DNA from 2 places in the Pseudoalteromonas sp. S3260 genome. Region 2 is predicted to be linked to the other one. Evidence: riboswitches for the same ligand, from Rfam matches in the RefSeq annotation. Region 2 holds a riboswitch; the other holds the start of a gene.
What was found. Region 2 has a riboswitch for lysine ahead of dapA (4-hydroxy-tetrahydrodipicolinate synthase). Riboswitches for the same ligand answer to the same signal wherever they lie in the genome.

Region 1 (4,429 bases), on a different contig from region 2:
ATAACGATAAAGTAAACCAGTAAAAATGCGCCGCCACCATGATTAGCAGCCTGCGTAGGAAAACCCCATATATTACCTAAACCTACGGCTGCACCGGCTGCTGCCAATACAAAACCTAGTCGACTTTGAAAACCATCACGCACTTGTGCCATACACCTACAAATCTGTTATTATTTTAACGAATGCGAATTAAACCATATTTAAGAGCGGCTGAGTAATAAAAATGTACTTAGCGCTCACAACAACTAACAACCGCTCACAAACTATCCAGCTTTGGGTAATAAATATGTAATCGGTCGTCATTTATAACGAGCAATGATGAGTGTAACTTACTTTGAAAACCAGCTAAAAGCCACGCTCGCTTTAGCAAATAACAGCCATTGCATTGCGTTGCTTAACGCAAACACCCTCAATGTGGGTGAATTTGATTTACCCCACTATTTAAGCCCTTTTGAGCTCAATGTTATTAATCGGCGTAAAAATCCACAGGCTAAACAAGAATATTTAGCCACACGTTTAGTGCTTAAATACCTAGTAAAAACCGCTTGTTCTTCTTATGCATCATTAAAGCTGTGTGATATTAGTTCTGAATTTAACCCCGATAACAGTAAATTAGAATTACATATTAAAAATACAACAGGCGTGATCAGTTGCTGTATTTCTCATTCTCATGGTTTTGTAGGTGCAGCGTTAAATGTAGCATCAACTCAATTTGGCTTTGATATTGAAAAAATTAGTTTAAAGCGCCCTTTTAATAAACTCGCTAAACACTTTTACCACCCAGCCGAAGTGAGTTTAATAACCAATACAGATAACATAACAACTCAAGCACATCATTTTTTTAGGATTTGGACATTAAAAGAAGCGCTGGCTAAAGCCACCAGCCGCCCCATTGCTCAATTATTAAGCCCTAATGTGTTTAACGAACTTAATAACACTCAGCTTACAGCTTGTAGCAATACCGTAGTTGGAGCACATAACGACATGTTTGATATTAGCGTTGTGGCAAAAAAAAGCACCGACTGGCGGTGCTCAATAATAACTATTAACGATTTACGCAGCGCAATCACTTTCTAGTAATCGACTATGAATAGCTTGAACCACAGCATCAGATTCACTTTGCTCAACTAAAAAGCACAGGTTGTGTTTACTCGCACCATGGCAAATAAGTCGAATATTAAAGTCACTTAATACTTTCATTAAATTCATTTCATGTTGGCGCAAAACAATTTCAGAGCCAATTAACGCTACCAGCGTTAAATTGTTTTCAACCGATACATGGCAAAACTCAGCGAGTTTATCTAAGCACTCTTGATCTAGCTCTGGGCGTGATGCATTAGGCGCATTATCAAGGGTAATTGCTACACTAATTTCAGAGGTGGTAACCAAGTCTACCGAAATATTACATTCACTTAAAATAGTAAAGATACGTGCTAAAAAGCCACTGGCTAATAACATTTCTGGGCTTTTAAGGGTTAATAATATTTGATTTTTACGTTGTGTTACCGCACGAATACCAGGTAGTTGCGATTTTTCACGTTCAATCCACGTACCGCCAAGTTCTGGCTCTGTGCTTGAGCCAACAAACACATTAATATGGCTGCGACTAGCAGGTAAAATAGTCGCCGGATGCAATACTTTAGCGCCAAAGGTCGCCATTTCTGCTGCTTCATCAAAACTTAAACGCGCAATAGGAGTGGCTTTTACACACAAACGAGGATCGGTGCTAAAAATACCCACTACGTCAGTCCAAATATGCACACTTTTAGCGTTAATAGCCTCAGCAAGCAGTGCAGCGCTATAATCTGAGCCGCCTCTACCGAGCGTGGTCGTTAAATTGTTTGCATCGCTACCAATAAACCCTTGGGTCACAATAACGCTATCATCAAGCAGCGGAATTAAATGTGTTTTAGCGGCTTGCGCTGTGGCGGCCACATTTGGTGTTGCTTTACCAAATTGGCTATCGGTTTTAAGCACCTGGCGCACATCAAAACGAGTGGCATTTAAACCCTTTAATCTTAGTACTTGGGTAAATAAGTACGACGATAAACGCTCGCCAAAGCTAAGTAGCTCATCGAACTGCTGCTCAGTATTGAGTGTTTGTGCCGCCAACGTTTGAAATGCATCTAGCGTTTGATTAAACCCAATGGCTAAATCCTCATCTAACGACAGATCATTTAAAATAGCCTGCTGAATCGCAAGGACACCATCAATATGCTGTTGGCGCTTAGCGGCTTCAATACCCGCTTTGCTAAGCTCCACTAAATGATTAGTCACTCCGGCACTTGCGCTTACTGCAACAATACGTACATTTTTATCGTTTACGATAATTTCGCTACAACGGCTCATGGCCTCAAAGTTAGCAACGCTGGTGCCACCAAATTTGGCAACAATGTAATCTGATTTTGTGCACTGTGAACTTTGTGGCACTGATTGGGTAGTCATTTCGTCTCCTTTCGCGGCATCCAAACCGCAATAAAACAAGAAGAACTTGGCAGGAAATAAAGATAAGAAAAATCTACTGCCAGAAGCTCTCCACCTAAATTGGTGACAGTTTTGAGGATTCAGCCCCATAAACCGAAAAACAATGGTAACGACCCATTATTTTCCTCGGCGAGTACTTCCCTCCTTAATGGTCGCAGGCTGTCGTTGCCTCACATTAAGTACCTAAGTATCGCACCTCTTCTGAATGTATTATTAACCTGTGGCTAATAAAACAAAACCGCACTAAGAGTGCGGCTTTGAAAGTTATCGTTTAGACGTCTAGCTGTCAAGTCGTTTTATTATAAAATCAAATAAAACTACCCATAAAGTAAGAACCAGCATAACCAAAGGTGTAACACACTAACAAATACAACGACAAACGAAGGTAACTTGCAAACGTAAGTTCTTTAACCTTACTCATAGCAATAATACCAGCCGCCGAACCAATGATCAGCATTGAACCACCCACACCGGTTGCATACGTAAACGACAACCAATGCTGTTGACTCATTACAATGTCGGCTTTTAGTAACGCAGCCGTTAGTGGCACGTTATCAACACCGGCCGATAAAATACCCATTAAGTAGTTAGCGTACTCTGGCGCCATCACTGTATACAGGTTTGTAAATTGGCTTAGCACGCCCACTTCTTTTAATGCGCCAACAAGTAATAACACACCTACGAAAAACAGTAAGGTGTCGTACTCTATGTCACGTATAAAGTCGATCATATCTTTATTGATATCTTTTTTGCGCATTAAAAATTGCGCGACTAAAAACATAATAGATAAACCCAATAAAAAAGTAAGCAGAGGCGGTACACTGTATAAAACACTCAATGTAAGCGTAGCAATAACCGTAGTGAAGAAAATAACCGCAATGGTTATGTCGGTTTTTTCAATACGTTTGAATTTAGTCTTTTTAAACTCTAACTGCTTATTCATGCCAATTGATAACAAAGTAGCGAGTAATAATACACTTAGTAACGCAGGCACAATTAACAGTAATAAATTGCTAATTGTTACTTTACCATCAAGGAAAATCATAAGTGTGGTTACATCACCCGTGATAAGTGATACACCACCGGAGTTTACAGCAAATACAATAAGCGTGGCGTACTTAACTAACTTTTTGGCTTCAAGTTTTAATGACATAATCACTGCCAGTGATATTAGCGTGGCCGTAACGTTGTCGGAAATAGATGAAAATAAAAACGCAAAACACCCTACCAAAAACATTAGCTTTCGTTCACTAATGCTGGATGGCATTATCCGGTTCACAACATTTTCGATAAGTCCTTTGGAGTTTAAATAGGCAACAAAGGTCATTGCGGCCATTAAAAACAGCCATAAGGAAGCAATTTCTAAAATATTGTGGTCAAGGAGGGTTTGAATCGTTTCAGGGCTTTGCCCATTAAGAGGAAAAATAAAGGAGATAATCCAACAAAGTGTACCAAAAAATAATGTCGTTTTGGCTTTGTTTACGTGAATCACATCCTCAATAACGATAAGCAAGAATGCAATCGCTATCAGCGTCAGGATAATCGAGGAAACCATGATATTAAACAACCTTCGGGTTTAAGTAAAAATTGAAACCATGTAAAAAATAGAGGTACACACTCTATGTGCCTATATTCGGCGCGGATACTATCACTAAGCGAGTGTAAAAACTATTATTAAATCGTCGCAAAAACGAATACCATATAAGTTCAAGAAATATAAAATAACGAATACTAGGATGTTGTAACGCCTTATGATCCCAGCTAAAAAGCTACTTAATACCCTCACTGAGCATTGGGGTGTATTAGAGCTATTATTTAAACGCTTTAAAATGGCCGACTTTAGTATTAAAGATTTACAAAATGCCATAAAACAAAAGCAACCGACATGGAATAATGAGCGTATTTATAAAGAAACCAATCGGTTATTAAATCAAGAAATCATTAT
Region 2 (4,429 bases):
ATCGCTCGGTAATTGGTGCTCCCCTAAGCAATCCAGCGCTGTACATAAAGGTCCGTATAGGCTCATTGCTTGGTTTGCTGCGTTTGAATCACGTAATAAACGCGCAGGAAAGTCTTGATTAGTAACCGCAGGGCGCAATAAGTGATTAATACCGCCGCTCATAATTACCTGCTGTTGGCCGTAGTTTAATTTGCGCTCAACCACCGGTGTGGCGTAGTGGCCGCATTCGCCTACAGCATAGCGACCTAGTTCCATCCACAGCTCTTTAACATCCGCATCGCGTTTAATCTTTGCAAGGGCTGCTATTAATGCATCCCAGCTTAAAGTCGGGTCATTAAGGGTGTAAGGAATACCTAAACCACCACCTAAATCTAAAATATTCAGGTTTATATTTAAGTTATTAGCAAGGACTGTAAGTGGTGCAATCATTTGCGACCACAGATCTGCAAGTTTGTCGCTGCTGAGCATGTTACCCCACTGAAAAATATGTAGGCCATCAAAGCTCAATGCTGTGTAGTCTTTAGTATTTAGCGATTGCCATTCATCGTAGCCAAGCCCAAATGGGGTAAGGCTGTCGCCACCTAGTGGGTTTTTATCACCCTCGGGCCAGCGTAATTGAACACGCAGCAAAACCTGTAACTGACACTGCTGGGCAGTCGCTTGTTCGTTTAACCAACGCACCTGATTAAGACTTTCTGCCACAAAGGTGCGTACGCCACGTGCAATAAAATGTTTAATTTGTTTTGGGCTTTTAGCAGGGCCCGTGTTGAGCACGCGCTCGCTGTTAATTCCTTGGGCAAGTACTTGCTCAAGCTCGCCTTTACTGGCGACATCAAAGTTAAAACCAGCGCTATCTAAGCGTTGGATCACGCTAGATAACGGGTTCGCTTTAACCGCATACCAAAGTTTTACCTCGGTTTGTGCTACTAAACGCGTTAAATGTGTGTTCAATGAATCAAGATCATAAACAAAAAAGGGCGTATCAAGTTGGCTTGCTAGCTTATCAATAGCGCTTTTAACGGGCGTGCTCAAAAAGGTCATTAACGTAAAACCTCTTCAAGCAATAATGACGCGTCACTTTGCTCGTCCCGGTATTTAACAATTAAGGCACACGACATACTCAAGCCTTGAGCACGGGCCCAGTCGTTTGACGCAGGGCGAGAACCCGGGATCACAATCGCGTATTCAGGGATTGCTTCGCCTTTATCAAGCTGACGCTCATTAACGCAGTCATAAACAGGGATGGTTGCAGATAAGCGAACACCTGGAGCAAGTACCGCGCCTTTTTTAACTACCACGCCTTCAACAATCACACAGCCTGCACCAATGAATGCATCGTCTTCTATGACCACAGGGCTTGCGCCAATGGGCTCAAGTACCCCGCCTAATTGTACCGCGGCGCTCAAATGAACATTTTTACCCACTTGCGCACATGAGCCAACCAATGCGTGGCTATCTACCATAGTCCCCTCGTCAATAAAGGCGCCAATATTTACGTACGCAGGTGGCATAATAATAGTGCCTTTGGCAACATGTGCACCACGGCGCACACTTGAACCACCTGGCACCATGCGAACGCCTGCTGTGGCTTCAAAGCATTGCGGCGCTAGATTATGTTTATCTACAAAGCCACCAGGAAACTCCATGTTAGTGCCGTTTTTAAATGCCTCTAAAATGCCTTGCTTTACTTCTACGTTAGCGTGCCATTGGCCGTTTTCGTCTTGTGTTGCTGCGCGAACTGCGCCCGTTTCTAAATTATTTAATAGTTCTAACCAGCTCATTATAAAAACCTGTATTTAATGCCAAGATAAAATGGTGTTGTTTGCCGATGAAATGTCATCTGTGTGTGTCAGCTCAAGGTGTGTTAAAGGTGGACGTAAATGCGGACTGCTAATACGCCCTTGTAAATGCATTAACACTTTGACTGGGATAGGGTTTGCTACTGAAAATAAGCTATTGATGGCGCTAGACCACTGGACAAAAAGATTAGGGTGTTGGCCGCTTAAACTGCGCTTTACAAACTCATGGGTTTGCACTGGCCATGCATTGGCTGCAACCGACACTAAACCTTTTGCACCTGCTTGGGCAAAATAAGGCATGAGGGCATCGTCACCACTAAAAATGGCTAGTTCAGGTGCTGCTTGTCGATAGGCTTCAAATTGAGAAATACAGCCACTGGCTTCTTTGAGTGCCCATAAATTTTTATGTTGTTTGAGGTTTTCAATGGTTGTAATGGGAATGCTAACCGCACTACGTCCTGGTACGTTATAAAGCATACAAGGATGAGAACTGGCATTGAGCAGGCTTTCAAACCAATGCGTTTGCCCCACTGCACCGGGTTTGGCATACAAAGGCGAGCCGAGTAAAAAACCATGGATAGGCAGCTGGTTGCAGTAATTAACCCATTCAAGCTGTTGCTTTAAGTTACTACCGCCTACCGCAACCATAAGGGGGACACTCGGTTTTAATTGGCAGACATGCTCTACGATGGCTTGCTGCTCTTTTAGGGTCAGGGCTAACCCTTCGCCAGTGCTACCAAGTAATAAAATGCCGTTGTTAGCGGCTTCTTGTTCGGCCACCAAGGTGTCTAAGGTTGCGTAATCAACTAGGCCATTTTGATCAAATGGGGTGATCAGCGCAGTCCATAAATGGAAATTGTTAATATTGAAGTTGTTGATCATCTCTCACGAACTTATAGGGCATTCGTCGAGTTATTGGCGGGTATTTAGGGTGCCTGACTCTTTGAATGTATTTATAATTCGAAGAGCGAATGGGCTTAAATAATAGGGCGCACGGCCTTATTATACTAAGACCAGAAGCTCTCCACCAAATATGTTATTGGTGACAGTCGCTAGGATTCAACCTAGTCGCCCGAAGTAATCTTTCACAAAAAAGTGTTACCTCTCGGCGTTAATTCCCCTCACGTATGCTCAATGGAGTTTGCGCTCCTAACATACGCTACCTGAATAACGCACCTCTTCCAGCCCTTTGCACTTGCTATTGAAAAATCAATCAGCAAATACAATGTAATAGGGTAAGTGTGGCGATTAAACCACTTTAGCCGTCTAGGTGTCAAGTGACTAAATACAGAATAGTTCATCGATAATAGCAACGGTTACGTATTGGCTGCTTTTCTCGTAAACTAGTTTCATGGTCGAAGTAAGGTATTAAGTAGATGGAAAAATTTAGCGATATTTATAAGCGTGCAGTGGAGCGAAAGGGCTCTGAAAAAATGCTTAAATTGTTACTCGCAAAACCTTTATCAACAAAGCAACTCGTCACATTAAGTGATGATGATTGGCTAGAAGAATTTACTCGGAAGGTTTTTCAAAGTGGCTTTTATTGGTCGGTGATCAACAGTAAGTGGGCCGGATTTAGAGAGGTTTTTTGGGACTTTAGTGTTGAAAAGCTATTGATGATGCCACCAGACATGTTAGAACAAAAAGCCAGTGACGAACGAATTGTGCGCAATTATAAAAAAGTAAAAACCATTACTGATAATGCGTATATGATCCATGAAGTTGCAGAGCAGCACGGCAGTTTTAGTCAGTTTATTGCTAACTGGCCAAGTGAAGATATTATTGGTTTGTGGGCGTATTTAAAAAAACATGGTGCAAGGCTGGGTGGTAATACTGGTCCTTATGCACTGCGTGCCTTGGGGAAAGATACTTTTTTACTTTCAAGAGATGTAGAAAGCTATTTGCGTGCCCATAGAATTATAGATGGCGGATTACAAACTAAAAAGTCACTAAGTGCGGCGCAGGCATTCTTTAATGAACTGCAGCAGCAAAGCGGCTTAAGCATGCAAGAGCTAAGCTTAATTGTCGCTTATGGTGTAGGCGACAATCGCGTAGGTATCAGCCAAAAACAATAGGATTAAACATGAAATTAGTGCCAAGGTATACCGATATTGGTGAGGGGTTTGCTATTAGCGATCATCCAGCCAAGGTGACAGCACCACAGTTATTGTTATGGAATGAGCCCTTAGCCGAACAATTTAATATACAAGTAAATGCTGATTCTCGAGCAAATATATTCAGTGGAAATGAACCTCAAGCAGTTTCTGCAGTTGCATTAGGGTATTCGGGTCATCAGTTTGGTCATTTTTCTCCACGCTTAGGAGACGGCCGAGCGCATTTACTTGGCGCGATCAGTGATGATAAAAACCAGCTTTGGGATTTGCAATTAAAAGGCGCTGGCGCTACGCCATTCTCGCGTGGTGGAGATGGGCGCTGTGCATTAGGTCCTGCTATTCGTGAGTATGTAATGAGCGAAGCAATGCATGCGCTTGGCATTCCTACTACGCGTTGTTTAGCCGTGGTTGGTAGTGGTGAAACTGTTTATCGTAACCCGCCTCAACCTGGCGCTATTGTAACGCGACTCGCGAGTAGTCATATTCGGGTGGGCTCGTTTCAATATTTAGCCACTC

Region 1: another riboswitch for lysine. It lies ahead of lysC (lysine-sensitive aspartokinase 3); the one in region 2 lies ahead of dapA (4-hydroxy-tetrahydrodipicolinate synthase).

What each region holds. Positions count from the first base shown of each region.
Region 1 covers NZ_PNCV01000115.1:8,899-13,327, reverse strand. The annotation lists gene CWC14_RS15710 (sodium-dependent transporter) at 1-152, opposite strand, end outside; gene CWC14_RS15705 (4'-phosphopantetheinyl transferase family protein) at 319-1,077, shown strand; gene lysC (lysine-sensitive aspartokinase 3) at 1,054-2,445, opposite strand; lysine riboswitch at 2,521-2,693, opposite strand; gene nhaD (sodium:proton antiporter NhaD) at 2,792-4,039, opposite strand; gene CWC14_RS15690 (MksB family condensin complex protein) at 4,236-4,429, shown strand, end outside.
Region 2 covers NZ_PNCV01000038.1:7,336-11,764, reverse strand. The annotation lists gene CWC14_RS07385 (PLP-dependent decarboxylase) at 1-1,041, opposite strand, end outside; gene CWC14_RS07380 (2,3,4,5-tetrahydropyridine-2,6-dicarboxylate N-succinyltransferase) at 1,041-1,781, opposite strand; gene dapA (4-hydroxy-tetrahydrodipicolinate synthase) at 1,797-2,681, opposite strand; lysine riboswitch at 2,809-2,988, opposite strand; gene CWC14_RS07370 (DNA-3-methyladenine glycosylase I) at 3,176-3,874, shown strand; gene CWC14_RS07365 (protein adenylyltransferase SelO) at 3,883-4,429, shown strand, end outside.